DNA from 3 places in the Rhizobium sp. GW821-FHT14E12 genome. Region 1 is predicted to be linked to each of the others. Evidence: predicted binding sites of a transcription regulator. Region 1 holds the regulator's gene; each other region holds the start of a gene.
What was found. The regulator PhoB, encoded in region 1, activates phosphate uptake and scavenging genes when phosphate is short. The targets are predictions, from matches to a motif close to TGTCATNNANCTGTCAT.

Region 1 (10,606 bases):
CCGACCTCTACAAGGCGCTCGCCGCCGAAGTCGTCATCAACGGCAAGCTGGTGCCCAATCCCTATAAGAAATGGTCCGAGATCAACCCGGCCCTGCCGGATTTCGAAATCGCCGCTTATATTCCGGGCGAAAAGCACGGCACGCGCGAGGTTTTCGAGGAGAAGGTGCTCGCCGCCGGCTGCAAGGATTCCGGCGCGCTGGACGTCATCAAGGCGGCGGTCTCCGATGCCGGCAAACAGGCTGAAAAATGCATTGCGGTGCGCAAGGATGGCGTCGCGGTCGATATTGATGGCGATTATCCCGAGACGCTCGCCCGCATCAACGCCAACAAGCATGGCATCGGCGTCTTCGGCCTCTATTTCTATCAGAACAATGCCGACAAGCTGAAGGTTGCGACCGTAAGCGGCATCGTGCCGTCGGGCCAGACCATTGCCGACGGCACCTATCCGGTGTCGCGGCCGCTGTTCTTCTACGTCAAGAAGGCGCATCTCGGCGTCATTCCGGGCTTGAAGGAATATGTCGACTTCTTCATCAGCGATCAGATGATCGGACCGGACAGCCCCTTGGCCGAATATGGCCTGGTGCCTGCGCCGGATGTCGAGCGCGACCAGATCCGCAAGGACGTCGCGAACGGGAAGATCATGTGATCGCATAGGAACTGCCCGCCGGCGCGGTCACCCGCGCCGGCGTTTGCCGGGAAATAGGCCGGGGAATGGGCCAGGGATTGGGAATGAGTGTGTCACTGCTGCTGTCATGCCTGTCGATCATCGGCGCCTCCGCTTTCGTGCTGGGGCGGACGAGAGCGGCTGCGCTGTCGGGCGGCAGATCCTCGGTCCTGCATTCGCGGCTCGGTTATCACGGCGCTTATGTCGCCATCTGGGCGGTCTTGCCGGCGCTGGCGCTGATCTGCGCATGGCTCGTCATCAGCCCGCAGGTGATCGACGACGTCGTGCTCAAATCCTTTCCCGAGGAAGTGAAAACCTTGCCGGAGGCCGAGCTCAACCTCAGCTACGGTGTGGTGCGCAGCATCGCCCACGGCATGCGCCTGCTCGACAACCAGGAGCTCGCCGCCGTCGCCGCCGGTTCGGTCGATCTCCAGCTGGTGTTGGCGCAGAAGGGTGTGCCGCTCGCCGTCCGGCCGACCGGCTACATGGTCGATGCCGCCAACAAATACAACGGCATGCGCCATGTGAGCCGTGTCGTCATGTCGGCTGTGGCCATCATCCTCTCCGTTCTGTGCGCCATTTATGGACTGCGCGCCATCGCGCCGCGTTTTCGCGCCCGCAATCGGGTGGAGCAGGTCATTCTCGGCGGCCTGATCGTTGCCTCGTCGATTGCCGTGCTGACGACGCTCGGCATCGCGGCCTCGATGCTGTCGGAGGCGGCCCGTTTCTTCAACATGGTGCCCGCCGCCGAATTCTTCTTCGGCACAGTCTGGGATCCGCGCTTCACCGGCGCCGGCGCGCAAACGACGGGCACCTTCGGCCTCATCCCGCTATTGGCCGGAACACTCTACATCAGCCTAGTCGCCATGCTGGTCGCGGTTCCCGTCGGGCTGTTCGCCGCCATCTACATGGCCGAATATGCCTCGGCCCGCGTACGCTCCCTTGCCAAGCCGATGCTCGAAGTGCTGGCCGGTATTCCGACCATCGTCTATGGTTTCTTCGCGCTCGTGACCGTCGGACCTTTCCTGCGCGATATCTCCGCTGATATCAACGGCCTGCTGACGGGCAATTATGCGAGCTTCATCGAGGCGCAGAGCGTCCTGACCGCAGGCTTCGTCATGGGCGTCATGCTGATCCCCTACGTCTCCTCGCTCTCCGATGACATCATCATGGCGGTGCCGCGCTCGCTGCGCGACGGCTCGCTCGGCCTCGGTGCGACGCGATCGGAAACGGTCAAGCGCGTTCTCCTGCCGGCAGCCCTTCCGGGCATCGTCGGCGCGCTGCTGATGACGGCTTCGCGGGCACTCGGCGAGACGATGATCGTCGTTCTCGCGGCCGGCGTCGCCGCCCGCATGCAGTTCGACCCCTTCGAGCCGATGACGACGGTCACCGTGAAGATCGTTAACCAGTTGACCGGCGATCTCGAATTCACCTCGCCGCAGACATTGGTCGCCTTCGCGCTCGGCATCACGCTCTTCTGCCTGACACTCTGCCTCAATGTCTACGCACTCTACATCGTCCGCCGCTACAGGGAGCAATACGAATGAGCGATGTCGTATTCTCCGCAAAGCCGCCGATCCCGCGCGGGCTGACGCCCGGCGCACCGGCGCGGCGCGATATCGGCATCAAGCGCCGTTACGCCGCCGAGCGCCGGTTCCGTGCCTATGGCATCGCCGCCGTCACATTCGGCCTTGTCTTCCTCATCGCTCTGGTCTCGACCGTGGTGCGCCACGGCTATACCGCCTTCGTACAGACCTCGATCACCCTGCCGATCGAGTTTGCCGAGAAGGCGATCGATCCGGCCGGCAAGCGCGCCAGCGATCCGAAGGTGCTGGTCGCGGCCAACTATCCGCTTCTCGTCCGCGATGCCCTGGTGAAGGCGCTCGACATCGATCCCGCCAATCGCGTGCTCGTGCGTGAGGCAACGGCGATGGTCTCGGACAGTGCGCGGAGCGTGCTGCGCGACAAGGTCATGGCCGACCCCTCCATCATCGGGAAAACGGTGAAGATCACGCTGCTTGCCGGCGCCAATATCGATTCCGCCAACAAGGGGCAGATTGACCTGACGGCGAATGAGACGGACCGCAAGGTCTCCGACCGGCAGCTCGGCTGGATGAAGCAGCTTACCGCCAGCGGCGCGCTCCATAAGGCGTTCAACAGCGGCCTGTTCCTGTCCGGCAATTCCAGCCGTCCGGAAGCGGCCGGCCTCGGCGTCGCGCTGATCGGTTCGCTCTATCTGATGCTCACCGTGCTGGTGCTGGCACTGCCGGTCGGCGTCGCCGCCTCGATCTATCTCGAGGAATTCGCGCCGAAGAACCGGCTGACGGACCTGATCGAGGTCAATATCAACAATCTCGCCGCTGTGCCGTCGATCGTCTACGGTCTGCTCGGCCTCTCGGTCTTCATCAATGTCATGGGCCTGCCGCGCTCGGCTTCGCTGGTCGGCGGGCTGGTGCTGAGCCTGATGACGCTGCCGATGATCATCATCGCCACGCGCTCGGCGCTGCGCGCCGTGCCGCCGTCGATCCGCAGCGCAGCGCTTGGTCTCGGCGCCTCGCGCATGCAGGTGGTGTTCCACCATGTCCTTCCGCTCGCCATGCCGGGCATCCTGACCGGCACGATCCTCGGGCTGGCGCATGCGCTCGGCGAAACCGCGCCGCTGCTCTTGATCGGCATGGTCGCCTTCGTCGCCAATTATCCGACGTCGCCGCTCGATCCGGCGACCGCCCTGCCGGTGCAGATCTACATGTGGGCGAGCGAAGCCGAGCGTGCCTTTGTCGAGCGAACCTCCGGGGCCATTATCGTCCTGCTCTTCTTCCTTGTTGCGATGAACATCGGAGCCATCTTGCTGCGCCGTCGCTTCGAGCGGCGCTGGTAGAGGGAGAAGACGGAATGAACATGATGACGGAAGCCGCAGGCGAGAAGGCATTGGCCAGGAAGATGACGACGATCCCCTACAAGATGATCGGCCAGGACGTCTCGGTCTATTATGGTGACAAGCGCGCCCTGTTCGGTGTGGACCTGAACATCCGCGTCAATACGGTCACCGCGCTGATCGGCCCTTCCGGCTGCGGCAAATCCACCTTCTTGCGCTGCTTGAACCGGATGAACGACACGATCGATACCTGCCGCGTCACCGGCAAGATCACGCTCGACGATCAGGATATCTATGACAGCGCCATCGATGTCGTGGAGCTGCGTGCTCGCGTCGGCATGGTGTTCCAAAAGCCCAATCCCTTCCCGAAGTCGATCTACGAGAACGTCGCCTACGGCCCGCGTATCCATGGGCTGCATCGCTCCAAGGCCGATCTCGACCATATCGTCGAAACCAGCCTGCAGAAGGCCGGTCTCTGGGGCGAGGTGAAGGACCGGCTGCTGGAAGCCGGCACCAGCCTGTCGGGCGGCCAGCAGCAGCGCCTCTGCATCGCCCGCGCCGTCGCCGTCAGCCCGGAAGTCATTCTCATGGACGAGCCGTGCTCGGCGCTCGATCCCATCGCCACGGCCAAGGTCGAGGAACTGATTCACGAGCTGCGGGAAAACTTCACGATCGTCATCGTGACGCATTCCATGCAGCAGGCCGCCCGCGTCTCGCAACGCACCGCAATGTTTCACCTCGGCCATTTGGTCGAGGAGAACGATACCGATAAGATGTTCACCAATCCCGACGATTTCCGCACGCAGGATTACATCATGGGCCGTTTTGGTTGATGATATCCCGCGCGCGGCTCCCTTCACACGTTTCACCCTGAGGATAGAAAAATGGTCTCCACTCACATTCTCTCTGCCTATGACGAAGACCTGAAGTTCCTGACGCGCCGCATTGCGGAAATGGGCGGTCTGGCGGAGCAGATGGTCAGCGACAGCGTCCGCGCCCTGGTGCATGGCGATGCCGCCCTTGCACAGAAGGTCATTTCCGACGACGTCGTCCTCGACCACGCCGAACGCGAAGTCGGCGACAAGGCGATCGTCACCATCGCGCGTCGCCAGCCGATGGCGGCCGACCTGCGCGAAATCATGGGCTCCATTCGCATCGCCGCCGATCTGGAGCGCGTCGGCGACCTCGGCAAGAACACCGCCAAGCGCGTCATCGCCGTGCAGGGCCACGGTGTTCCGCGCCGCCTGGCGCGCGGCATCGAGCATCTTTCCGAACTGGCGCTCAGCCAGCTCAAGGAAGTGCTCGACGTCTACACGACCCGTTCGCCCGACAAGGCCGTCTCGATCCGTGAGCGCGACGAGGAAATCGATGCGATGTACACCTCGCTCTTCCGCGAGATGCTGACCTACATGATGGAAGATCCGCGCAACATCACCACCTGCACGCATCTTCTCTTCTGCGCCAAGAACATCGAGCGCATCGGCGACCATGCCACCAACATCGCCGAGACGATCTATTACATGGCGACCGGCAGCCAGCCGGAAGGCGAGCGCCCGAAAGACGATACCGCCAACACCGTCGGTGCGGTGACGGAATAACGAAGACGCCAAGAAAAGGAGACCAGAGACGCATGGTTCCGAGAGTTGCTGTTGTAGAAGACGAAGAAGCGCTCAGCGTTCTGCTGCGCTATAATCTTGAGGCTGAAGGCTTCGAGGTCGACACCATTCTGAGAGGCGACGAAGCCGAGCTTCGCCTCCAGGAGCGCATCCCCGATCTTCTGATCCTTGACTGGATGCTCCCCGGCGTGTCCGGTATCGAACTCTGCCGCCGGCTGCGCATGCGGCCGGAGACCGAGCGCCTGCCGATCATCATGCTCACCGCCCGCGGCGAGGAAAGCGAGCGCGTGCGCGGCCTTTCCACCGGCGCGGACGATTATGTCGTCAAGCCGTTCTCGACGCCGGAGCTGATGGCTCGCGTCAAGGCGATGCTGCGTCGCGCCCGTCCGGAGGTTCTCTCCACGGTGTTGCGCTGTGGCGACATCGAACTGGACCGCGAGACCCATCGCGTTCACCGCAAGAGCCGCGAAGTGCGGTTGGGGCCGACCGAATTCCGCCTGCTGGAATTCCTGATGGCTTCGCCGAGCCGCGTCTTCTCGCGGTCGCAGCTCCTCGACGGTGTCTGGGGACATGACATCTATGTCGACGAACGCACCGTCGACGTCCATGTCGGACGTCTGCGCAAGGCGCTGAACTTCTCCAATATGCAGGATGTCATCCGCACCGTTCGCGGCGCGGGTTATTCCATGGAAGCCTGAGCGGGAAACCGGTCAGTCATCCAACATAGCGGCGGAAACAGAAAACGGGCCTTTCGGCCCGTTTCTTTCATTTCGGCTATGGGGCATCTCAACCGCGGGGTTGAGCCGCCGGCCGGCGCCGTTCATGCACCGGCTGGTAGGCCATGCGCTGATGGTAGCCGCAATAGGGCGATGCATCCGGGCTGTCGTTGCCGCAGAAATGGAAGTCATCCTTCAGCGGATCGCCGACCGGCCACTTGCAGGTGCGCTCGGTGAGTTCCGTCAGGCCGAGGCGGCGCGAAATCGGAACAACCACATTGGCGGCCGGACGATATTCGATCTCATTGACCGTATCGATCTCGACTTCTTCCTTGAGCATCGTCGCGCCCTGCTGACGGGTAACCGTGCGGGTTGCAACGCGCGAGGCGTAGTTCGGTGCGCGCGGCGCCGAGGTGTTGCGCTTCTGCGCTCGGGCGGCCGTCGCCGTGCCGCCGGCCTTCGCTCGGCCCGGCAGGCTCAAGCGATGCACCTTGCCGATGACGGCGTTACGACTGACACCACCAAGCTGCGCCGCGATCTGGCTCGCGCTCAAACCCTCGGACCACAGCTTCTTCAGCTTCTCGACGCGTTCGTCTGTCCAATTCATGCCCTGTCTCCGCTGTCGCGTTTCCGATGGCAGAATCCTTCACCATTGCCTCGCATTAGGGCGAGGCGCGAAACGCTTAAAAATTGTGGTGACTAGTTCCGCCGCATGCAGTCTAGTAATTGGGGTTTAACCTAGTGTGAGGCTGACTCCGTGACAAGACACGCATGATTCCTGGGGAATCGATTTCGGGGTTTTCCCCAACTTGCTTGTCCAAGCGTGGCATTTTTGCAATATTAGCAGTTGAAGACATACCTCTCGTCGAGAGGCGCTCTGCCGCGCCTGCTAAATCGCCTGTTTTGTTGACATTGCGGTGCAAAACATCAATAGTGCCTCAGCCGCCGCAAGGCGGCATTTTTGATTTTTCCGGGCCCGTTTCACTTGAAGGAAACGATTGGCCCTAAAAGTTGTGATCGAGGAGATACGGGCCATGGCTGAAACCGCGCCGCTTTATGACACCTATATGCGTGCTCCGCTGCGGTTTGAGCGAGGAGAGGGCGTATGGCTGTTCACGGAGACAGGCGAGCGCTATCTCGATTTCGCCGCCGGTGTTGCGGTGAATTCGCTTGGCCATGCACATCCCCATCTGGTTGCGGAACTGAAGGCGCAGGCCGATAAGGTCTGGCACCTGTCGAACCTCTATGAGGTGCCGGGCCAGGAGAAGTTGTCGAAGCGCCTGACGGAAGCCACCTTTGCCGACAAGGTGTTCTTCACCAATTCCGGTGCCGAGGCGCTGGAATGCGCGATCAAGACGGCGCGGCGCTACCAGTTCTCCAAGGGCCATCCCGAGAAATTCCATATCATCACCTTCGAAGGTGCCTTCCACGGCCGCACGATCGCGACGATCGCCGCCGGCGGACAGGAGAAGTATCTCGAAGGTTTCGGCCCGAAGGCACCGGGCTTCGACCAGGTGCCCTTCGGCGATCTCGACGCCGTGCGTGCCGCTGTCACCGATGCGACGGCCGGGATTCTCATTGAGCCCGTGCAGGGCGAGGGCGGCATCCGCCCCGCGACCAACGAGTTCCTGCGCGGCCTGCGCCAGATCTGCGACGAGCATGGCCTTCTTCTGATCCTTGACGAGGTCCAGTGCGGCGTCGGCCGTACCGGCAAGCTCTTTGCCCATGAATGGTCCGGCGTCACGCCCGACATCATGGCCGTGGCCAAGGGTATCGGCGGCGGTTTCCCGCTCGGTGCCTGCCTTGCGACGGCGGAAGCCGCTTCGGGCATGAAGGCCGGCACGCATGGCTCGACCTATGGCGGCAATCCGCTCGCCATGGCAGTCGGCAATGCCGTGCTCGATATCGTGCTGGCTGATGGCTTCCTGCAGCATGTGCGCGACATCGCACTGGTCTTCCGCCAGGGCCTGGCTTCGCTTCAGGATCGTTTCCCCGATATCATCGAGGATGTCCGCGGCGAGGGCCTGATGCTCGGCATCAAGGCTGCCATTCCGCAGGCGGAGCTGTTGCAGGCAATCCGCGCCGAGCATCTTTTGGGCGTGCCGGCCGGCGACAACGTCATCCGTCTGCTGCCGCCGCTGGTGGTGACTGCAGAGGAAGCGCGCGAAGGCATTGCCCGCATCGAACGCGCGGCAGAATCCGTGCGCGCCGCTCGCGTCAAAAAGTCGGCCTAAATCCAGCGCCCGCTGTCGGGGCGTTTCTGCCCCACGCGGGCGTTGTTGTTTTCTAGAGTACAGGTAGGAACATGGCTTCTCCGAAACACTTTCTCGATCTCTCGGCCGTCGCGGCTGCCGATCTGCGCAGCATCATCGATGATGCCATCGTGCGAAAGCAGGCGCTAAAGGCGGGCACGGCCGACAAGCCGCTTGCCGGCAAGATGCTGGCGATGATCTTCGAGAAACCCTCCACCCGAACCCGCGTTTCCTTCGATGTCGGCATGCGCCAGCTCGGTGGCGAGACGTTGTTCCTGTCAGGCACCGAGATGCAGCTTGGCCGGGCTGAGACGATCGGCGATACGGCGAAGGTGCTGTCGCGCTATGTCGACGCCATCATGATCCGCACGACGGAGCATTCGCGTCTATTGGAGCTGGCCGAACATGCGACCGTGCCGGTCATCAATGCGCTGACCGATGACACGCATCCCTGCCAGATCATGGCTGACATCATGACCTTCGAGGAGCATCGCGGCCCGATCAAGGGCAAGACCATTGCCTGGACCGGCGACGGCAACAATGTGCTGCATTCGCTGATCGAGGGGGCCGCCCGCTTCGACTATCGCATGAACATGGCCGTACCCCTTGGTTCCGAGCCAAAGGATCACTATTTGAACTGGGCCCGCAACCAGGGCGCCGAAATCATGCTCTCGCATGATGCCGACCGTGCGGTCGCTGGCGTTGATTGCGTGGTAACCGATACCTGGGTTTCCATGAATCAGGAACACCGGGCTCGCGGTCACAACGTCTTCCAGCCCTATCAGGTCAACCAGGCTTTGATGGCACAGGCCGGCAAGGACGCTTTGTTCATGCATTGCCTGCCTGCGCATCGCGGGGAGGAAGTGACGGATGAAGTGATCGATGGTCCGCAATCCGTTGTTTTCGATGAGGCGGAAAACCGCCTTCATGCGCAAAAGTCGATTCTTGCTTGGTGCCTGGGCGCGATCTGAGGATATAGAACCGCGAGTTTGATGCCGCGGGCGCAGTAGGAGTATAGCAATGGCGGAAAGTGCAGCCTCGCTGGGTCAATTCGATTTTGCCGGCGACGATCATGTCGTTCCCTTTCAGGTCGAAGGTCTTGATGTGCGCGGCCGCGCCGTGCAGCTCGGGCCTTTGCTGGACGCAATTCTCGCCCGGCACAATTATCCGGCCCCCGTTGCCCGGCTTTTGGCCGAGGCCGTGGTGCTGACCGTCTTGCTCGGCACCTCGCTGAAGTTCGAGGGCAAGTTCACCGTGCAGACCAAGGGCGACGGACCGGTCGATCTTCTGGTCGCCGATTTCGCCACGCCGGAAAATGTCCGCGCCTATGCCCGCTTCGATGAAGAGGCGCTGGCAAAGGCCGTGGCCGCCGGCGAAACCGAGCCGGAGCAGTTGCTCGGCAAGGGCGTGCTCGCCTTCACTATCGATCAGGGTCGCTACAGCCAGCCCTATCAGGGGATCGTGGCGCTTGACGGCGCCTCGCTCGAAGAGATCGCCGGGACGTATTTCCGTCAGTCGGAACAGATCCCGACCCGCGTTCGCCTGGGTGCCGCCGAACTGTTCGATCGCGACGAGGCCGGCAAGCCGCGCCATCGCTGGCGGGCGGGCGGGCTGATCGCGCAGTTCCTGCCGGAAGCACCGGAGCGCATGCGCCAGCCGGATCTGCATGGCGGCGACGGCGATAGCAATCCGCGCCATCATGTCGAGGACGACGCCTGGGAGGAAGCCCGGTCATTGGTCGAGACGATCGATGCCGACGAACTGACCGACCCGCAGGTCGGCACCGAACGTCTGCTGTTCCGTCTCTTCCACGAGCGTGGCGTGCGCGTCTATGAACCGAAGGCGGTTTTCGATCGCTGCACCTGTTCGCGCGACAAGCTGAAGGGCGTGTTGCAGGGCTTTTCCGCCGAGGAAATCGAGGTGAGCCAGGAGAATGGCGAAATTGCTGTCACCTGCGAGTTCTGCTCGACCACCTATCGCTTCGAAGTCTCCGAGGTAAAGGAAGCCTGATCGGGCTTAGTTCAGCGTCCGCAGCAGGTTGGGCGTATCCAGCGAGAAGGCGGGGATCTTGACGTGAAAGAGTTCCCCGTCGTCCGTCTCCATCTGATAATGGCCGAACATCATGCCCGATGGCGTATCGAGCGGGCAGCCTGACGAATATTCGTAGGTATCGCCGGGGCCAAGTCGTGGCTGTTCGCCGACGACGCCAGGTCCGGTCACTTCGTCCACCAATCCGTTCTGATCGGTGATGTGCCAATAGCGCGTCACCAGCCGGACATTGACCGTGGAGTGGTTGGAAATGACGATGCGATAACCCCAGACATAGCGGTCGTCATCCGGATCGGATTGCTCCTCCAGATAAAAAGGTTCGACGACGACTTCGATATCCCGTGTTAGAGCGCGATACATGCCTGACACCTTGGTCATTACTCCGAAACGTCGTGCGTTCCAATAAACGCACATCGGACGCTCCAGCATTTTA
Region 2 (10,606 bases), on a different contig from region 1:
TTCAGCGATTCCACCACGAACTGGCGCAGTTCGAGCGGCATCTCCGAGTCCGTTTCGATACGGATCACCGACCCGCGGCGGCGGCGCTTCAGCGCCGTCTCGAAGAAGCGCACCAGATCTTCGGCTTCTTCCTCGACTTCGATATCGCTGTCGCGGATGAGGCGGAACGTACCTGAACCCTGCACCTCATAGCCGGGATAGAGCCGCTGAATGAAGATGTTCACGACATCTTCGAGCGTGATGTAGCGGATGACGTTGCTGGCGTCGGGCAAGCGGACGAAACGGTCGAGCGCCGGCGGCAGGCGCAGAAGCGCAGTCATCGGCTCGCGGCCGTTCATGCTGTTCAATTGCAGCGCGATCGAGAAGCCGAGGTTCGGAATGAACGGGAACGGATGCGCCGGATCGATGGAGAGCGGCGTCAGGACCGGGAAGATCGCCTGTTCGAATTCATTGGCGAGCCACACCCGGTCGGTGTCGGACAGAGCCGGCGGCCGGACGATCAGAATGTCTTCCTTGGCGAGGTATTGCTGCAGCACGGCAAGCGATGCCTGCTGCTCCATCTGCAGATTGTCGATCTCGCGCAGGATATCGTCGAGCTGTTCGGCGGGCGTCTTGCCGTCCGGCGTGCGCACGAGGATCTTCTGGCGAACCTGGCCCTCGAGGCCGGCGACGCGCACCATGAAGAACTCATCGAGGTTGCCGGCGGAAATGGAGAGGAAGCGGATGCGCTCCAGCAGCGGATGCGCCGTGTTCAGCGTTTCCTCGAGGACGCGGCGGTTGAACTGCAGCCAGGAGAATTCACGGTTGATGAAGCGTTCGGGGCTGCTCAGCAACTCGTTGATCGGCGGCGTGGCCTCCGGGGCTGGCTGATTGGCGTCCTGATGTTCCGTTACTGCCGAGTCCATGTTCCACCTACCCTCATCTGAGACCTTGCCACGTATAGCAGTTTGACGACGGAACTGTGACAGTTCCCCTGCCGCTCAATCTGCCGGGCCGGAATTGCCCAATTCATTCAAGACTTCAGCGGCCAGTATGCGTGTAATTCTCGTGCCGCGGCCAAGCGCCAGCCGGTCCAGCCGGTCGACGATCAACTGCGCGGCATTCAGGGACCGCTCCATCCGATTGACGATATAGAGGACAAGTTTGTCATCGATATAAAGCTGTCGGTCGGCAAAGAGTTTTACGATCACCTGCGACAATAATTCTTCATCCGGCTCGCCGATCTCGACGACGGTTGCCGCTTTCAGCCGCGAGCGCAGGTCGGGCAGCGTCACCGGCCAGGACATCGGCCAGAGCCTGCTTGTCATCAAAAGGCCAGTGCCGTTTTCCCTGACACTGTTGATGACGTGGAAAAGTTCAGTGTCGTCGAAGCCCAGACGATCGACGTCCTCGAAGATGACAGGCCCGTTTGCCGCGATAACGGCTGCGTCCGAGCCGGTTTGCGGATGGATCGGGACAGCGCCGCTTCTCTCGCACCAGATGCTGGCGAGATGCGATTTTCCCGAGCCGACGGGGCCGGCGAGAATGACCACCGGCGACGGCCAGTGCGGCCAGGAATCGACGATCTTTACCGCCGCGCTCAAGGGATCGGCGACCAGCAGGTCGTCCCGGCCGCTCGCGGCGTCATGGGTAAAGGCCAGGGGTAGCTGTTCGGCGGGCTTGCGCCTCAAATCAGCGTTCTTCACATCGGTCATGTCTAGTTTTTCTCAGGATTGCCGGCCTTGGCCCTACGCGCCTTATCGGCTTCCGAGTGTCCATAATAAAGGTCGCTCTGAAGGTATCGCGAAAGGGCAAAGCGAACAAGCACGCCGCAGGCGGCCGCAGCCGGAACGGCGACCAGCAGGCCGACGAAACCGAAGAGTGCACCGAAGGCGAAAAGCGCGAACATCAGCCAGACCGGATGCAGGCCGACGCTTTCGCCGACCAGCTTGGGCTGAAGCACATTGCCTTCCAGGAACTGGCCGGTGAAGAAGACGGCGAGCGTGAGGCCGACCCAGATATAATCCGGCCAGAACTGCACCAGCGCGACACTGACCGCGATGAACAGGCCGACCAGTGAGCCGACATAGGGAATGAAGCTGATCATGCCGGCGAAGAGGCCGATCAACAGGCCGAAATTCAGGCCGACCAGCGACAGGCCGACGCCATAATAGATGCCGAGGATAATGCAGAGCGAGCCCTGGCCACGGATGAAGCCTGCGATCGACTGGTCAATCTCAGTGGCAATCTGCCGGACGGTGGCGACATGATCGCGCGGCACCCAGGCGTCGACCTTGGCGATCATGCGATCCCAGTCGAGCAATATATAGAAGGCAACGACGGGCGTGATGACCATCAACGAAAGGATGTTGACCAGCGCCTTGCCGGAACTCCAGATCTGCGCGAAGAGGCCGCCGACAAAGCTCAGTCCGTCCGACATGATATTAGAGATATTGTCCTTGATGACGCCGATCTGATTGCGGATCCAGTCCGGCAACACCATCGTCTGGGTCTTGGCGATCAACTGCTGAAGCTGCTGCACATAGCCCGGTATGTGCTGGACGAAATCATTGAACTGATTGATGATGATCGGGATGAAAATCGTCAGCGCCAGGGCGAAGACCAGCACGAAGGCAACCAGAATGACGATCGTCGCCATCAGGCGGCTGAGGCCGATCCTTTCCAGCCGGTCCGCCACCGGATCAAGGAAATAGGCAATCGACATGCCGGCGATAAAGGGCAAGAGGATCGAGCTGAAGAGGTAGAGAAAGACAATGAAGGCGCCGAGCACAATCAACCAGAAGGTGACTTGACGCTTGAGGCTTGTCCCGCTGACTTGTTGCTTCATCGTCGTCCCCACTGCTCGCCGGCCTGCTGCCGCTCGCTTAGGACATAGGATGACGCCGCAATTATGGTCAAGCCTGCGGCCGGAAATCGGCCTTCAAGCACTGTGAAGCGGGGAAAATCGAGGCTTTCCCTATGTTAGCGCCTTGCATAAAGGCCCACGTCATGCAATGGCGACCCGATCAAGGCCCTGTCGCGATTGAAGGGCGGCCATCGGAGGCGTAAGCATGAGCCAGTCTGGAAAAAACGGTCTGACCTATAGCGACGCGGGCGTCGATATCGATGCCGGCAACCTGCTGGTCGAAAAGATCAAGCCCGCCGTGCGTTCGACGCGCCGTCCTGGCGCCGACGGCGAAATCGGCGGCTTCGGCGGTCTCTTCGATCTGAAGGCCGCGGGCTTCACCGATCCGGTGCTGGTTGCCGCCAATGACGGCGTTGGCACGAAGCTGAAGATCGCCATCGACGCCGATTATCACGACACTGTCGGTATCGACCTCGTCGCCATGTGCGTCAACGACCTCGTCGTCCAGGGCGCCGAGCCGCTGTTCTTCCTCGACTACTTCGCCACCGGCAAGCTCGACCCCGACCAGGGTGCGGCGATCGTCGGCGGTATTGCAGCCGGCTGCCGCGAGGCGGGCTGCGCATTGATCGGCGGCGAGACGGCGGAAATGCCCGGCATGTATTCCGATGGCGACTACGATCTGGCCGGTTTTGCCGTGGGTGCGGCCGAGCGCGGCCAGCTTCTGCCCTCCGGCGATATCGCCGAGGGCGACGTCATTCTCGGCCTCGCCTCCTCCGGCGTTCATTCCAACGGCTTCTCGCTGGTGCGCAAGATCGTCGATCTCTCCGGCCTCGCCTGGGATGCACCCGCTCCCTTCGCAGAAGGCAAGGCGCTGGGCGAAGCCCTGCTGACGCCGACGCGTATCTATGTGAAGCCGCTCCTGAAGACGATCCGCGAGACCCATGCCATCAAGGCACTCGCCCACATCACCGGCGGTGGTTTCCCGGAAAACATTCCGCGCGTGCTGCCGAAGCATCTGGCCGCCGAGATCGATCTGGCCGCCGTCGAGGTGCCGCCGGTATTCTCGTGGCTCGCCAAGACCGGCGGCGTCGAGGCCAAGGAAATGCTGCGCACCTTCAATTGCGGCATCGGCATGATCGCAGTTGTCTCCGCTGAGAATGTCGACACCGTCAAGGCCGCCCTTGAGGCCGAAGGCGAATCCATCGTCACACTCGGCCGCATGATCGCCCGCGACGAAGGCGCTGCCGGCACGGTCTACAAGGGTACGCTGGCAATATGAGTTCGGCCCGCAAACGCGTCGTCGTCTTCATTTCGGGCAGCGGCTCCAACATGATGGCGCTGGTCAAGGCGGCTGCGGCTTCGGACTACCCGGCCGAGATCGTCGGCGTGATTTCCGACAAGGCGGATGCCGGCGGACTGGCGAAGGCCGCCGCCGAGGGCATCGCCACCTTCGCCTTCGTGCGCAAGGATTTCGCCAGCAAGGACGCGCATGAGGAGGCCATCCTCGCGCAGCTCGAGGCACTGTCGCCCGACATCATCTGCCTTGCCGGCTATATGCGTCTGCTCACCGGCCGCTTCATCCAGAGCTACGAAGGCCGGATCATCAATATTCACCCATCGCTGCTGCCGCTTTTCCCCGGCCTACATACACATCAGCGCGCCATCGACGCCGGCCAGCGGATCGCTGGCTGCACCGTGCATTTCGTGACCGAAGGCATGGACGAAGGTCCGGTGATCGGCCAGGCCGCCGTGCCGGTGCTCACCGACGATACCGCCGATGCTCTGGCCGCCCGCGTGCTGACGATCGAGCATCAGCTCTATCCGCAGTCGCTGCGACTGCTGGCGGAAGGCAAGGTACGGATGGAAGGCGGCAAGGCCATTGCCACGGCAAAGACACCGGCTGTCGCCGGACAGCAGATCCTGTCCCTGCTTGGCGACGTCAGCCGGATCTAGTCGAACTTCCCCCTCAGGCAGCCATCGCCATCAGCGGATGCAGCGTGCCATCACTATAGACGACGCGGCCGTTGCGGAAGGTCGCGCGGATGCGGTGAACCGCACCGTGCTCGACAGCCACCAGATCTGCCTTCTGTCCGACAGCGATCGCGCCGCGGTCCGTCAAGCCGGCAGAGCGCGCAGCATTTGCCGTCGCCATGGCGACCGCCGCAGGCAGGCCACCACTGGCAACTTCGGCAATCTTGAAGATCGCCGGCACGAAGGCAGCCGGATGATAGTCGGCGGCGATGATGCCGAGCAGGCCCGCTTTCGCCGCATCGAGAGCGCTCAGATTGCCTGACATGGACTGACCCCGCAGCGCGTTCGGGGCGCCCATCAGCGTCCAGAGGCCACGACGATGCGCCTCTTCGGTAGCCGGCAGCGTCACCGGGAATTCGCTGATCGTCACGCCAAGATCATGCATCTCGGCCACCTTCTCTGCGCTATCGTCATCATGCGACGCCAGCGACAGCTTATGCTTCAAGGAGAGGCCGACGATGTCGTGCAGCTTGCGCTCGATATCCGGGTCCTGCCGCATGGCGATACGCCGGGCCACCATCTCTTCCGCCGCTTCCCGTGACATCGAGCGGCGCTCGGACATGCTGAGCACATAGGCCTCGATATTATTGTATTGCCCCTGCCCCGGCGTGTGGTCGGTCAACGACACCATATCGACGACGCCATCCTCCAGCAGCCGCTCCAGCGTCGGTGCGGCGCCGACATTGGTGATCTCGTAGCGAGCGTGGACGCGATGGTCGATCAGCAGGTGATCGCGTAGGCTGCTGATGCCCTTGATGACTGCCGAAGTGGTCTCCAGCGAGCGCACATGACCGTAGACGCTTTCCGTGGCGAAGGAGACGGCTGCGTAAGCGGTGGTGACGCCGGCTGCGGCAAGCTTCTTGTCGAGTTCGTGGATGCCGAAATCGATCGGCATGGTCGCATTCGGGCGCGGCGCGATCTCGCGCTCGATCATATCGCCGTGCAAATCGACAAAGCCCGGCATCAGCAACCGTCCACCGCCGTTAAAGGTCGCGTTCGCCACTGGCTCGGCGCGGATTTCGGCGATCACGCCGTCCTCGATGCGAACGGAACCCTGATCGACGACCTCATTGGGAAGAACGAGCGTGAAATTGCTGAGCCACATCGGCTTTCTCCTAGAATAGCGTCAATTGTTTCAAACACATGACAATAGTCCGGACCTATCCGGCGAATGCCTCCCGATAGGCGCGATTCGTGACACCGTGATGAAGATCGCAGCACTGATTTTGACAGTGCTTGCACGCTTCCAAACGACCTATCCCAAGCTCGCCCTGTTCAAGGCGGCCCATTGCAGCAACATGACCGTCTTGGCGTCGTAGATCTCGCCGGCCTCGATCATCGCCACCGCATCGGTCAGCCGGACTTCGAGCACCTCGATGTCCTCGTGTTCCTCAGCAAGCCCGCCGCCGTCAGCGATACGGTCCGTGGTGTCGATGACGGCGGCGAAGAAATGGATGATTTCGGTGACCGCGCCCGGCGAGGTGAATGTCTTGAAAAGAAACCTGATATCGCGGACGCGGAAGCCGGTTTCCTCCATCGCCTCGCGGCGGATCGCCTCTTCCGGATGATCGCCATCGAGCAAGCCGGCCGGCACTTCGATCATCCAGGCGGGAAAACCGGTGAGATAGGCCGGCAGGCGGAACTGCCGCACGAGGATGACCGTCTCGCGCTTGGGATCGTAGAGCAGAATGCAGGCGGCCGGTGTGCGATGATAGATCTCGCGCTTCAGCCTGTGCGTCTCACCGCTGGAATCCGTATAGTCGATGTCGTAGTTGCTAAGCCGCGTCCATTGATCCGAGAGCGTCTTCTCGTTGACGATCTCGACCTTCGCCTTTTCGAACTTCGTCATCTCGCATCCTTGCGCAGCCAGACCTTGTTGTCGTGAACGGCCGCGCCGCCATAGGGAGCGACGGGATCAGCGCCGGTGAGCACATTGATGCCCTCGCCATCGACATGCGCCTTGTTCGGCCACAGCCCCTCGGCGATCAATACACCGGGCTTCACTTCCGTCGTGATGCGCGCATGGAGGCGGATGTCGCCCCTGATATTGCCGATCTGGATGAGATCGCCATCGATGACGTCAAGCGCTGCGGCGTCCGCTGGATTGATCATCACCTCTGGGCGGCCCTCCTTTAGGCGTGAGGTCTTGGTTTCCGCGAAGCTCGAATTCAGGAAATTGCGCGCCGGCGAAGTCGCAAGCCGGAAGGGATGGTCCGGATCGGCAACTTCGATGACATCGACTTGATCCGGAAACTCCGGCAGTTCAATGTGCGGACCGAGCAAGCCGACAGCTTCCGGCGGGCGGTTCGGAGCGGGCTGGTTGACCCAGTCCGGACGGAAACGGAACTTGCCGTCGGGATGGGCGAAGCCGTTGAGGAAGTGCGCCTCCTCGAAAGCCGGCTGACGGTCAAACCATTTATGCTCGAGGAAGTAATCGTAATCCGGCAGGCCGCTATCCGACAGGAGACGGTCGACCATCTCGCGCGCGGAAAAGCCGAAACCGGGACAATTGGCGACGCCGAGGCGCTTGGCCAGTTCCTCGATAACGAAGAGATTGCTGCGCACCGCCGAAGGCGGCTCGACCAGCTTGGGGCCGAGCAGGATGTGGTTCTGGCCACCGGCGCGATAGATATCGTCATGCTCGACGAACATGGTGGCGGGGATGACGATATCGGCCATTTCGGCGGTATCGGTCATGAATTGTTCGTGCACGGCGACGAAGAGGTCGTTGCGGGCAAAGCCGCGCTTCACCAGCCGCTGTTCCGGCGCGATGTTCACCGGATTGGTGTTCTGGATCAGCATCGCCGTCACCGGCCCGCGATGGCGCAGCGCCACGGCATCGCCAGTGAGCGCGCGGCCAATCTGCGACTGGTCGATCATGCGGATATCCTGATCCAGCATCGACCGGCCAGTCAGTTCGCTGCTGTCCATGCGAAAAATATCGCTGTTGGAATGAAAGGCACCGCCGCCCTCATACTGCCAGGAGCCGAGCACCGTAGCGATCGAGGCCGCCGCATGCATGGCGACGGCGCCGTTGCGCTGGCGGGTGAAGCCGTAGCCGAGACGGAAATAGGATTTCTTCGTCGTGCCGACGAGTTTGGCGAAGGTCTCGATCTCATCTACGGACAGGCCGGTGATCGCTGCCGCCCATTCCGGTGTCTTGGTCTGCAAATGCGCTTCCAGACCGGCGGGATCGTCAGCATACTTGGCCATATAGGCGCGGTCGGCATAGCCGTCGCGGAAGGCGACGTGCATGACGGCGCAGGCGAGTGCCGCATCCGTGCCCGGCCTGACGATCAGCGCCAGATCGGCCTGCTTCATCGTCGGATTGTCGTAGATATCGATGACGACGATCTTGGCGCCGCGCTCCTTGCGCGACTTCACCGCATGGGTCATCACGTTGACCTGGGTCGCAACCGCGTTGGTGCCCCAGATCACCACACAATCAGTACGGCCCATTTCATGTGGGTCCGGGCCACGCAGCGTGCCGGTCGCCATGGTAAAGCCGGTCCAGGCGGGATTGGTGCAGATCGAGGAGAAGAAGCCGGAATAGCGCTTGGCATGCCGCAGGCGATTGATGCTGTCGCGCTGCACCAGGCCCATGGTGCCGGCATAGTAATACGGCCAGACCGCCTCGCTGCCGTCCCTCGCCTCGGCCTTGACGAAGGCATTGGCGATCTCGTCCAGCGCGTCGTCCCAAGAGAGCTCCTGCCAGCGTCCGTCGCCCTTAGCGCCAGCGCGGCGCAGCGGCTTCATCAGCCGGTCGGGATGATAAAGCCGCTCGGCATAGCGGGCGACCTTGGCGCAAATGACGCCCGACGTATAGGAATGGTCCCTCGCGCCGCGCACGCGACCGACCTTGCCATCCTCGGTCAGATCGATCTCCAGCGCACAGGTGGAGGGACAGTCGTGCGGACAGGCCGTGTGACCTATCTTGGATTTGGCTGGAATGGGGGTCGCAATGTTCATCGTATTTGTATATTTCAAGCCATGTCCGGCCAAAAGGCATAATCTCGCCCATCGCAACAAATCATACGGACTTCACCGAAAATGAACTATCGGCATATCTACCACGCAGGCAATTTCGCCGATGTGCTCAAGCACGCGGTGCTCGCCCGGCTCGTCCGCTACATGCAGAACAAGGACAAGGCGTTCCGCGTTCTGGACACCCATGCCGGCATCGGACTCTACGACCTCTCCTCGGAAGAGGCGCAGAAGACCGGCGAATGGCAGGACGGTATCGGCCGGCTTCTCGACGCCGAACTCGTGCCGCAGCTCGCCGATCTGCTGGAGCCCTATCTGACCGCCGTTCGCGAGCTCAATCCCGATGGCGGCCTGCAATTCTATCCCGGCTCGCCGAAGCTTGCCCGCATGCTGTTCCGCCCGCAGGACCGGTTGTCGGCCATGGAACTGCACCCCGAGGACTTCCAGCGGCTGCACCGGCTGTTCGAGGGCGACCACCATGCCCGCATCACCGAGCTCGACGGCTGGCTGGCGCTCGGCGCGCATCTGCCGCCGAAGGAGAAGCGCGGCATTGTGCTGGTCGATCCGCCCTTCGAGGAAGACGGCGAATATGAGCGGCTGGCGGATGGCCTTGCCAAAGCCTGGCGCCGCTTTCCCGGCGGCACCTATTGCCTTTGGTATCCGATCAAGAAAGATGCGCCGATCAAGGCCTTCCACGAGGCGCTGCAGGCATTGGAGATCCCCAAGATGCTCTGCGCTGAACTGACGGTCAAAAGCGACCGCGGCTTCACCGGGCTGACCGGCTCCGGTCTCATCATCGTCAACCCACCCTTCACGCTGAAAGACGAGCTGCACGCGCTGCTGCCGGCGCTGAAAGATATGCTGGCGCAGGACCGTTTTGCCTCGCAACGGGCCTTCTGGCTGCGCGGCGAGCACTGAATTTCATTCCGTACATGACAAGGTGAATCCATGAAGCTGCTCTGCTCGTCCACCTCCCCTTTTTCCAGCAAGGTGCGGATGGCCGCCCGGCATCTCGGCATCGAGATCAACGAAATCCGCGTCGACACCAATGCCGGACCTAACGTGCTGGTCGACAACAATCCGCTCGGCAAGATCCCGACGCTATTGACGGATGACGGCGAAGCGATCTTCGACAGCCGCTCCATCATGCAATATTTCCATCGGCGGAAAGGCAAGAAGCTCTATCCCGCGAAAGACAGCAAGCGTACTGAAGCCGAAGTGCTGGAAGCGCTTTGCGACGGCACCAACGAATGCCTGCTATCGATCGTCTACGAACGCCGCCTGCGCGATCCGGACAAGCAGCATCAGCCCTGGATCGACCGCCAGTGGACGAAGGTCGGCCGCGCCCTCACCCATCTCAATGCCGAGCCGCCGAAGATCGGCAAGAAGCTGCATGGCGGGCACTTTGCGCTGGCTTCCCTGCTTGGCTACCTGCAATTGCGGTTCGAAGGAGAATGGGAAGCGGACCACGCTGACCTGATCGGCTGGGCACGCAAGTTCGAAAAGCATTTCCCCGACTATCAGTCGATGAAGCCGCAGGGCTGATTGTCGTCAAGCTCCCGCATGACGAATGCGCGGATCCACCAGCATACTGAAACGAAAAAAGCCGGGGCAAAACCCCGGCTTCTTCGTCAGACATTGCTGTCAGATGATTAGAACTTCACGCCGATACCGACCTTGACGCTCTGCTCGTCGTAACCGCGAGAGAAGTTGCCAGAGTCGAGGTTGAACTTTTCCTTGCCGTAG
Region 3 (10,606 bases), on a different contig from region 1:
TAGGGAAGGCAATCCCAGGCAGGCAGCGGCAAAACCGGAATTTCGGGCGCGAGGAAACCAAGCATCTGCTCGACATCGGCCATATGCTGGCCGTCCGACATCACATAAGCGATCGGCTCACCGGTGCGGGCCAGTTCGGCCAGCAGGAAGGGCTCCATGCCCGCAGGAACATGGCCAACCGTCAGCGGCTCGCTCGCCGCGAGCAGTTTCTTCGCGTCGAACCCTGGGATCATCTGGTTATCCCAAGCCTTTCCGCGACCTCTTCAAAATCCGGCTTATAGGCGGCCACACGCTTGAAAAGCGGCGTCTGCAGATGCTCGGGCACCGGCAGCGTTCCGAGGATCCACCGGACGAGATCATTGTCTTCCTCATCCATGATGCGCTCGAACTCATCGAGATCGGCCTCGCTGAGTCCCGGCAATTCGTTGTCGGCGAACTGGCCGAAAACGAGATCCATCTCGCGGAGGCCACGGTGCCAGCAGCGAAACAGGATACGGCGGCGGCGGGGATCGAGATCGGCACTGCTGAGTGTCAGCCCAGTCATCACAAAAACCTTTATGTTGATGCGTCTCTATAAAACCAGCCTTGGAAGGTGGGAACCGCTTTTTCGGAAAAAAGCGCCTGACATTCAATTTTCCGGGGAGTGTGTGCCTCGCGGAAGCCTCCGTGGCGGTCAGCTCTTGCCAAGACTACCCTCCCCGTCGCATTTTGCCGGCCATGCGACCCGCCATCCTCGACCCGTTATTTGCGTCCATTTCTTCGCTGCCCGGCGTTGGGCCGAAGGTCGCCGAGCTGCTGGTGAAGCTGCTCGACCGGGAAACCATCGACGATTGCCGCGTCATCGATCTCCTTTTTCATGCGCCACACTCCATTATCGACCGACGGGAGCAGCCGGGCATCGCGCGGGCGCCGCAGGGCGCGATCGTCACCATTACCGGACGCGTCGACCGCCACCAGCCGCCGCCGAACCCGCGCAGCAACGTGCCCTATCGCGTCTTCCTGCATGACGAGACCGGCGAACTCGGCCTGGTATTCTTCCGCGGCAAGGCGCAATGGCTGGAAAAGCAATTGCCGATCGATGAGACGGTCACCGTCAGCGGCAAGGTCGACTGGTTCAATGGCCGCCCGTCGATGGTGCATCCCGACTACATCATGCGCGAAAGCGAAGCGCAGAACCTGCCATTGGTCGAACCCGTCTATCCGCTGACGGCGGGGCTCGCGCTGAAATTCCTGCGCAAGACCATCGAGGCGGCGCTGACACGCTTGCCGCAACTGCCGGAATGGGATGACGAGGCGCTGGCGCAGAAGCAGGGCTTCCCCTCGATATCCGACAGCTTTCACATGCTGCATTCGCCGCGCGACGCCGCTGATCTCGACCCGCAGGCGCCGGCCCGCCGCAGGCTTGCCTATGATGAATTCCTGGCCGGGCAATTGTCGCTGGCGCTCGTCCGTCAACGGCTGCGCAAAGTCGCGGGACAGCCCGTGCATCCGACTGGAGACATCAGCCAGAAGATATTGGAATCCCTTCCTTTCTCCCTGACGAATAGCCAAACGGCAGCCATTGCCGATATCCTCAAGGATATGGCGGGCACCGAGCGCATGCTGCGACTGCTGCAAGGCGATGTCGGCGCAGGAAAGACGCTCGTCGCGCTGATGGCGATTGCGGCCGTCATCGAAAGTGGCGGCCAGGCCGTATTGATGGCGCCGACGGAAATCCTGGCGCGACAGCATTATGCGACCATCGCGAAATTCGCCGCCAACGCCAATCTCTCCGTCGAAGTGCTGACCGGCCGCACCAAGGGTCGCGAGCGCGATGCCATCCTCGAGCGCATCGCTTCCGGTGAGGCACAGATCATCATCGGCACGCATGCGCTGTTCCAGGACAGCGTCAGCTATGCGAACCTGATGCTGGCCGTCGTCGACGAGCAGCACCGCTTCGGAGTCCACCAGCGCCTGCGGCTGACGGCGAAGGGCATCTCGCCGCACATGCTGGTGATGACCGCAACTCCGATCCCGCGCACGCTGGTGCTAGCCGCCTTTGGCGATATGGATGTTTCCAAACTCACCGAGAAGCCGGCCGGCCGCAAGCCGATCCAGACGATCACCATCCCGACCGAACGAACCGGGGATATCGTATCCCGGCTGAAGAGTGCGCTGTCAGAGGGCAAGAAAGCCTATTGGATTTGCCCACTTGTGGAAGAATCCGAAGAATCCGATTTAATGTCCGTCGAGGAGCGGCATGGAACGCTCGTCAAGGCGCTTGGTCCCGGCATAGGCCTGATCCACGGCCGCATGAGCGGGCCGGAAAAAGATGCCGTGATGATGGCCTTCAAGAACGGCGAAATCCGGCTGCTGGTTGCCACGACGGTCGTCGAGGTCGGTGTCGACGTGCCGGATGCGACGATCATGGTGATCGAACATGCTGAGCGTTTCGGCCTGGCTCAGCTACACCAGCTTCGCGGCCGCGTCGGACGTGGCGACGAAGCCTCGACCTGCATCCTGCTCTACAAAGGCCCGCTCGGCGAGACCGGCCATGCGAGGCTATCGATCATGCGCGATACCGAGGACGGCTTCCGCATTGCCGAGGAGGATCTGAAGCTGCGTGGCGAAGGCGAGCTGCTCGGCACGCGCCAGTCCGGCACGCCCGGCTTCCGCATCGCCAGCCTCGAGGCCCATGCCGATCTTCTGGAGATCGCCCGCAAAGACGCCGCCTATCTGATCGACCGCGATCCGGACCTGACCGGCGAGCGCGGCATGGCGGTACGCACCCTGCTCTATCTCTTCCGCCGCGACGAAGCGATCCGGTTCCTGAGAGCCGGATAGTTGGACGGACGCAGCAGGCGCGTCCATCCCTCTCAAAAGCTATTACTTGGCAGACAAGCCAGGGATCGTCACCTGGAACACCTGGAACATGGTGTCGACGTCAGCCCCACCTTCACCCTTGTAGGCGGCGCCCACCTGAAAACCGTCCTGTGTCAGGAAGTCGTTGTCATTGGCGACGAACAGGAAGTAGTCGTCCGGCAGCTTCGGATCGAGAACGCTGACGAACGACATGGCCTCCCACTTTTCGGAGAGGTTGTTGCGATCGTTCGGTGCGCCGTTATGGAGACCGAAGCGGCCAAGGGTGGCGCTATCGTTGATGTCGATCAACTGGCTAACCGTTGCGGGCTTCACCGACGCATCAAGAACACCCTTCGGAGCAACCGGCGTGTCGGCATCGAATTTGCTGCCGGCGATATCGGTGGCAGTCGAGATGTCTACGACGTTGATGCTGCGGTAGAGCGACTTTTCGCCTTCCATGCCGTAGCCGTTGTTGCTGTCGCGCGCCAGCATCAGGAAGCTCGTCGGCGAAAGCGCCACGATTTCGCTCTGAGCAGCGACAGCCGTCTTGCCCTTGTTGTTGGTGAAGACCGGCAATGGCACGACATATTCATGCACCAGCTTCAGATGGGCCAGGTCGGTGGCATCGTAGACCAATGCGCGAGTGTTCTGCCGGGTCGAACCGGAATCGCCGCCGTCCTGGCGCGTCGCCGATTGCAGCACGGCGATCAGGAACTTGCCGTCCGGGGTCATCGACATGCCTTCGAGGCCCTGATTGTTCTGGCGTCCACTGGTCGGATCCTTGGGGTCGGGCGCGCTTTCGCCGGGGCCGGGATTGTTCGAGGCGAAGTTCACGGCGCCGTTACGCATCGGCAGCAGCGCCGCCGGCGGCGGCGTGGCGGACATCATGCGGCCCTCGGCGGAGAAGCGGTAGATATAGGGACCATATTCGTCGCTGATGAACATGGTGCCATCGGCCAAGCGGACGATGGCTTCGTTGTCGAGCGAGATCTTGCCGTTCGGTGCTTCAGGCAGCAAGGGCATGCCATCTTCCGGATGGCGACTGCCACCCGAGGGATCGAGGCCGGTGGTGTCGGCGCCCTTGTTGTCGGCCAGCAGCATGGTGTCGGCCAGCTTGGCAACGACGCCCGATTGCTCCTTGCCAGCCGGCGGCGTTGCGCCTGGGGCGACCGGTATCAGTTGAACGTCGATGGTGTTGAGGCGCGGACGATAATCAGTGGTGCCGACGACGTTATAGCCACGATCCGGCAGCAGCCATAGCGATCCCTTGTAGGAGCCATCGGCATTGCGCACCCAGTTCTTGGCGTCGATCGACATGCCCGAACCCGAGCCAAAGGTTTCACCGAACTTGTCGCGCTGGTTAGCCGGGATACGGCCGACAGCGACGAGGCCCTTGTTCACCAGCGTGACGCCACCGACGGCGACGGAACTATCGGCGAAGGCCACGACCGGCATTGCGAAAACGCAAGTGGCGAGCGCTGCCGACAGCAGCGGCAAACTCATTGAACGCAAATTTCTCACGGCAATATCCTCCTAATGAAAACTCTTTGTGCTGGAATGGCGTTCATCTCCCGATCGGTCGAAAACCATGTCGAACGATAGTGTCAGGCTCCGTTGAGCCGAAAACATTCGACCATGAGATGTGCCCGCCTGCCCTTCCGGCAACCGGTCTAGAACGGCAATATGATAGGGACATGACAGTTCGATCCGGCTGATGCGACCGGCTGGCCGGATGATCGCTAGCATAACGTTCCGCTCGTCCGCCACGACATCTTGAGATTGAAACCGTGCCGCATTTGGCGTAGGTCGTTCCTAAGCCTGCTGCGAACCTTGTTTGCGATGTCCTCGCAATAATCGCCGTTAACGCCACAATATAGCGAAGGGTTTCACTCCATGAAGACGTCTGCTTCTGTCGCTGTTCTCGCGATGGCATTCACCGCAATCCTGGGCCTCTCGGCCTGCGACGATCAGTCGAATTCCACTGCCGCCAGCAATCAGTCCTCGGCCGATACGGCATCGAAGCTGGCGAACAGCGCAAAATTAAACGACTACGTGCTGGCCTATAATGATCTCATCGGGGATTCCGGCCTGCTGGCGCAATATCAGGCCTATCAGAACGCCAATATTTCGAAGAGCGCGACCTCCGACAATATTACCGAAGTCAGCAAAGGCTCGCTCGAACGATCCGCGGACAAATTGAAGGCGGTGCGCGGCGCAAAGGGCGATGCGTCCACAGAACTCGATACCGCCGCCGACAAGCTGATCTCCGCGCTTGGTCAGGCCGTGCCCCGCCTCTCCGGCCTGAATGTCTACTATGCCAGCAAGGCCTACATGGAAGACGGGCTCGCGCGCGGAAAGCGCGAGGATCCGTTGATGCTTGCCGATTTCCAGACTGCGGCCGCCGCGCTGGAGGAATTCCATCAGCAATTGCAGAAGGAGCTTGATCGTCGGGAACAAGCCGAGCTTGCCAAGATCAAGGAACGCGGGGACATGCCGGTCTATCAGACACGGCTTGCCCTCAGCCAGGCGAGACAACTGGTCGATCTTCTCAATAGTTCGGAAGATCCTGGTAAGCCTGCTCTACAGAGTCAGATAGACGCAAAGATCACCGATCTGGAAAAGACATTAGAGGATCAGCGCGCCGCCTTGGCAAAAGCCAAACAGGAAGGCGGCAACAGCGTCAATACTCCTCTTCTTGATGGCATCAACGACAGTTTGACCGGAATGGTCGGCGACTTCCGCCAGATCAAACAGGATCCCACGCCGGACAAATATCAACTCGTCGTCACCCGCTTCAACAGCGCGATCGAAATGTTCAATAGCGTGAGATAGAAGCGTTGCATCGCAGGGACTGGCCGGCGCGCGAGCTACCGTTCCAACACGCGATCTCGCATTAAGACAGGGATTTCATCGGGACGGGCGGCGGCAATTCCTTGGCTGCAATCAGCTTCTCCCGATATTCGGGCGAGACCAGGCCACCCGAAATCAGAAGCTTGGCCCCGTCTTCCGGGCTCATGTCGAGAAGCGTGATTTTCTCGCGCGGCACGAAGATCAGGAAACCGGCTGTTGGTACTGGGGTCGGCGGCAGGAAAACCGCCACCATATCATGCCCCATGGCATTGAATTTCGAGGCGATTTCGCCTTTGGCATCAGTCGAGACGAACACCATCGACCAGAGACCGGGGCTCGGATATTCGATCAACCCGACCTTCTTGAACGACGTCCCCTGCTCCTTCAGCACGGTTTCGAAGATCTGCTTCAGGCTCTTGTAGATGGTTCGCACCAGCGGCACGCGCTGCACGATCGACTCCCCGAAGCGAACGATGCTCTGGCCGATCAGGTTCTTGGCGAGGAAGCCGATGATGGTGATGAAGATCATCGCGATCACCACACCCGTACCGGGAACGGCGAAGTTCAGATAGCTCTCGGGATCGTAGCGCGCGGGAATATAGGGTCGGACCCAGCTATCGGCCCAATGGATGACAGACCAGGTTAGCCAGAGCGTGATGGCAATCGGCGCGCAGATAATGAGGCCGGCCAGGAAATTGTTTCTGAGCCGTGTCGCCACGGACATTTTGATGGGCTTTTCCGTCATTCGCCGTTCGAAAACTCCGTTCCGTCGCCAACCGCTAACCGGCAAATTCCCCCACCACCTCCTTGATGAATCGTGCCAGAAATCGGCGCAGTGCACAACCCGGCAGCCACGCCACCGGGCCGGATATCGGCCCAGTTCACGACGACGTTATCACACGAAAATAAATGAGGCCGCGCCTTACTCCACCGTCACCGACTTGGCGAGATTGCGTGGCTGGTCGACATCCGTGCCCATGAAGACGGCCGTGTGATAGGCGAGCAGCTGGATCGGCAGCGAGAAGATCATCGGCGCGATGATTTCATCGACAACCGGCAGGACGATCGTCGCCATCGTCGGCAGCGTGGAGGCAGCCGCCCCCGCCTCGTCGGTGATGAAGATGATACGGCCGCCACGAGCCGCCACTTCCTGCATGTTGGAGACGGTCTTGTCGAAGAATCGATCATAGGGCGCAATGACGATAACCGGCATGTTCTCGTCGATCAGCGCGATCGGACCATGCTTCAGTTCGCCGGCGGCGTAGCCTTCGGCATGGATATAGGAGATTTCCTTGAGCTTCAGCGCGCCTTCCATGGCGAGCGGGAAGCTGGTGCCGCGGCCGAGATAGAGCACGTCCTTGAACTTGGAGATTTCGCGGGCAAGGCTTTCCATCTGCGGCTGGATGATGTTCAGCACCCTTGCCATGATGCGCGGCATCTCGACAAGGTGGCGTACCATCGCGTTTTCGTCCTCGGCGCTCACCGTGCCGCGCGCAACGCCCGCGCCGATCGCCAGTGATGCCAGAACGGCAAGCTGGCAGGTGAAAGCCTTGGTCGAGGCAACGCCGATCTCCGGGCCGGCCATGATCGGGAACACCGCATCGGATTCGCGCGCGATGGTCGATTCCTTGACGTTGACGATTGCGCCGATCTTCAGGCCGTTGTCCTTGCAATAGCGCAGCGACGCCAGCGTATCGGCGGTTTCGCCGGACTGCGAAATGAACAGCGCTGCCTGCGAGGGCGACAGCGGCATCTCGCGATAACGGAATTCGGAGGCGACATCGATTTCGACCGGCAGGCGGGCGTAGCGCTCGAACCAGTATTTGCCGATCAGGCCGGCGAGATAGGCCGTGCCGCAAGCCGAGATAGCAAGTCCCGATACACCCTTGAAATCGATCGCCGACGCATTCGGGCGCAGCCGATGACCGACGAAATCGACATATTGGCTGAGCGCATGGGAGATCACCTCCGGCTGTTCGTAGATTTCCTTTTCCATGAAGTGGCGGTGATTGCCCTTGTCGACGACATAGGCGGTCGCCTGCGATATCTGCCGGGGGCGGCTGACTTCCTTACCGTTGAAATCGAGGATCGTGGCGCTATTGCGCGTGATGATCGCGCAGTCGCCGTCGACGAGATAGGTGATCTCGTTGGTGAAGGGCGAAAGTGCAATGGCATCCGAACCGAGGAACATCTCGCCATTACCGAAACCGACGGCGAGCGGCGGACCGGAGCGGGCCGCCATCAGCGTATCGGGATCGCTCTGGAACATGATCGCGAGCGCATAGGCGCCGGTGACGCGGTTCAGCATCTTTAGCATCGCCGCGCGCGGATCAAGGCCCTCGCCGACGTATTTCGCCAGCAGATGCGCGACGACTTCCGTGTCCGTCTGCGTGGTGAACACCCTGCCCTCGGCCTTCAATTCCTCGCGCAATTCGGAGAAATTCTCGATGATGCCATTGTGGACGACTGCGACGCCTTCGATGAAATGCGGATGGGCGTTGGTCTCGTTCGGAACGCCGTGCGTCGCCCAGCGCGTATGGGCAATGCCGGTGACACCGGCCAATGGCTCGGCCTCAAGCCGCTTCTCCAGATTGAAGAGCTTCCCTTCGGCGCGGCGGCGATCCATCACGCCGTCATGAATGGTCGCGACACCCGCCGAATCGTAACCGCGATATTCGAGACGCCGTAAGGCATCCACCAATCGCGCCGCTACCGGCTTCGTTCCGACAATCCCAACAATGCCGCACATGCAACTCTCCGTCTGGCCTCAAATAAGAAGGCAAGTCCTAATGATTCTAACAGTTTTCACAATTACCGCGACGGTCACTTTCGGTTTCCAACCGTTACGCGACCGCAAGCGAAATACTTAATGGCTGCCTTTTTTTGCTGCCTTGATGGCCAGGGCTCTTTCGCGGATGACCTTGGCGCGGCCGGGTTTCACCTCCTGGCGCGCACGGCCGAAGGCAAGTGCATCCGCGGGGACATCCTCGGTGATCACGCTGCCGGAGGCAACATAGGCATTGTCGCCGATACGCACCGGCGCCACCAATGAGGAGTTGGAGCCGATGAAGCTGTTGGCGCCGATATGGGTCTCGTGCTTGTTGACGCCATCATAATTGCAGGTGATCGTGCCCGCGCCGATATTGCTGCCGGCGCCGATCGTGGCGTCACCGATATAGGTCAAATGGCTGACCTTGGCACCCTTGCCGATCTTGCCGTTCTTCACTTCGCAGAAGTTGCCGACCTTCGAGCCATCGGCAAGATCCGCGCCGGGGCGCAGCCGTGCAAACGGGCCGACCGTGGCGGTGCCACTGACATGAGCGCCTTCGATATGCGAGAAGGCATGGATAACCGCCCCGCCGTCGATGACCGCGCGGGGGCCGAAGACAACGTTCGGCTCGATCAGCGCATCCGGGCCGATCACCGTGTCATAGGCGAGAAACACCGTTTCCGGTGCGATCATCGTGACGCCCGAAAGCATCAGCTCATGACGGCGACGCTCCTGCCAGAGGCGTTCTATGAATGCGAGTTCGGCGCGGTTGTTGCAGCCGGTCATTTCCACTTCCGGCGCATCAACGGCAACGGCGCGGCCGCCGAGCGAGCGGGCGATTTCCACCAGGTCAGTCAGATAGTATTCACCCTTGGCGTTGCTGTTGCCGATGCGGTCGAGCAGATCGAGTGCCCTGCGGCCATTGATCGCCATCAGGCCGCTGTTGCACCAGGTCACCGCCAGTTCGGCGTCCGTTGCGTCCTTCGCCTCACGGATGGCGATCAGTTCGCCGTCCTTGACCAGCAGCCGGCCATAGGCATTCGGATTTTCCGTGTGAAAGCCGATGACGACGATATCGTTGCCGTCGGCAAGTCCCTTTCGGGCGGCGCGCAGCGGCACGTCGGTGAGCAGAGGCACATCGCCGTAAGCGACGATAATATCGTCATAGCCCCGGGCGATCGCCTCGCGCGCGGCCAGCACGGCATGCCCGGTCCCCAGACGCTCCTTCTGCAGATAGGCCTCGACCTCGATGCCACCGATATCGGCGGCGGCAGCCACCTCCTCCGCATTGCGGCCGACAACGAGGGCGGCGGCGGAAATATCGGTCTTGGCGATCGCTTCCATCACATGCGCGATCATCGGACGGCCGGCGATCGGATGCAGCACCTTGGAGACCGACGACTTCATGCGGGTGCTGTCACCGGCGGCGAGGATGATGGCGAGGCAGGTGCGTTCCATTTCAAGCTCCGAAAGATACGACTCGGCGAGGCCTATGCAGGCTTCGCTTTCTCTTAGCAACTAGTTGAATGGGGAACTACGGCGAATTTGGATATGTCGCTCAGGCATCAGCAAGCGCCGCGAAGGCTTCCAGCACATGCTGGCGGCCATCGAAAATCACGAACTCCATCGCCTTATACGCGGTCGGTCCATCGTGATCCGCGATAGCGTCGACAATCGCCATGTGCGTATCGGCGATATTGGCGAAACCGTTGCTGGAGGGAGGCGCGCTCATGCGGAACATGCCGACCAAAGCAGCTTCGATCAGGCCGCCGAGCGACCGCATGAAGGGATTGTGGGAGGCTTCAGTGATCGCCAGATGGAAATGAAGGTCGGCGAGCGCGAGACTATCCGCCGTATGCTCCGGCGCGGCCATTGCCAGCGCCAGCCGCCGCAGCAGCTCGATTTCTTCCGCGCCGGCCCGCTCGGCGACGAGACTGGCGGCAAATGGTTCGAAGGCCAGGCGAATATCATAGAGATGAAGCAGGAACTCTTCGTTCACGCCACTTTCGAAGTGCCAGGTCAGCACCTCGTTGTCGAACATGTTCCAGTGGATCCTCTCGGTGACGCGGGTGCCGACCCTGGCGCGCGGGACGACCAGTCCTTTTGCCGCCAGCGTCTTCATGCTCTCGCGCAGAACCGTGCGCG

Region 2: AC1RO0_RS18065 (alpha-D-ribose 1-methylphosphonate 5-triphosphate diphosphatase) is a predicted target of PhoB. The motif match lies at 6,071-6,087, and genes of this name have one in related genera.
Region 3: AC1RO0_RS01085 (esterase-like activity of phytase family protein) is a predicted target of PhoB. The motif match lies at 4,525-4,541, and genes of this name have one in related genera.

The regions. Positions count from the first base shown of each region.
Region 1 is NZ_JBXAPH010000006.1:218,892-229,497, reverse strand. It holds gene AC1RO0_RS22125 (substrate-binding domain-containing protein) at 1-647, shown strand, start outside; gene pstC (phosphate ABC transporter permease subunit PstC) at 731-2,212, shown strand; gene pstA (phosphate ABC transporter permease PstA) at 2,209-3,543, shown strand; gene pstB (phosphate ABC transporter ATP-binding protein PstB) at 3,558-4,373, shown strand; gene phoU (phosphate signaling complex protein PhoU) at 4,425-5,138, shown strand; gene phoB (phosphate regulon transcriptional regulator PhoB) at 5,171-5,854, shown strand; gene AC1RO0_RS22095 (GcrA family cell cycle regulator) at 5,943-6,479, opposite strand; gene AC1RO0_RS22090 (aspartate aminotransferase family protein) at 6,907-8,106, shown strand; gene argF (ornithine carbamoyltransferase) at 8,178-9,095, shown strand; gene AC1RO0_RS22080 (Hsp33 family molecular chaperone) at 9,145-10,134, shown strand; gene apaG (Co2+/Mg2+ efflux protein ApaG) at 10,141-10,533, opposite strand.
Region 2 is NZ_JBXAPH010000004.1:248,315-258,920, forward strand. It holds gene AC1RO0_RS18040 (RNA degradosome polyphosphate kinase) at 1-905, opposite strand, end outside; gene hdaA (DnaA regulatory inactivator HdaA) at 981-1,694, opposite strand; gene AC1RO0_RS18050 (AI-2E family transporter) at 1,697-2,827, opposite strand; gene purM (phosphoribosylformylglycinamidine cyclo-ligase) at 3,051-4,124, shown strand; gene purN (phosphoribosylglycinamide formyltransferase) at 4,121-4,798, shown strand; gene AC1RO0_RS18065 (alpha-D-ribose 1-methylphosphonate 5-triphosphate diphosphatase) at 4,812-5,981, opposite strand; gene AC1RO0_RS18070 (NUDIX domain-containing protein) at 6,132-6,725, opposite strand; gene AC1RO0_RS18075 (molybdopterin-containing oxidoreductase family protein) at 6,722-8,845, opposite strand; gene AC1RO0_RS18080 (23S rRNA (adenine(2030)-N(6))-methyltransferase RlmJ) at 8,927-9,778, shown strand; gene AC1RO0_RS18085 (glutathione S-transferase) at 9,809-10,405, shown strand; gene AC1RO0_RS18090 (outer membrane protein) at 10,513-10,606, opposite strand, start outside.
Region 3 is NZ_JBXAPH010000001.1:202,240-212,845, reverse strand. It holds gene mfd (transcription-repair coupling factor) at 1-233, opposite strand, end outside; gene AC1RO0_RS01095 (FAD assembly factor SdhE) at 230-544, opposite strand; gene recG (ATP-dependent DNA helicase RecG) at 718-2,823, shown strand; gene AC1RO0_RS01085 (esterase-like activity of phytase family protein) at 2,866-4,362, opposite strand; gene AC1RO0_RS01080 (YiiG family protein) at 4,735-5,673, shown strand; gene AC1RO0_RS01075 (DUF502 domain-containing protein) at 5,735-6,436, opposite strand; gene glmS (glutamine--fructose-6-phosphate transaminase (isomerizing)) at 6,614-8,440, opposite strand; gene glmU (bifunctional UDP-N-acetylglucosamine diphosphorylase/glucosamine-1-phosphate N-acetyltransferase GlmU) at 8,558-9,919, opposite strand; gene AC1RO0_RS01060 (FadR/GntR family transcriptional regulator) at 10,020-10,606, opposite strand, start outside.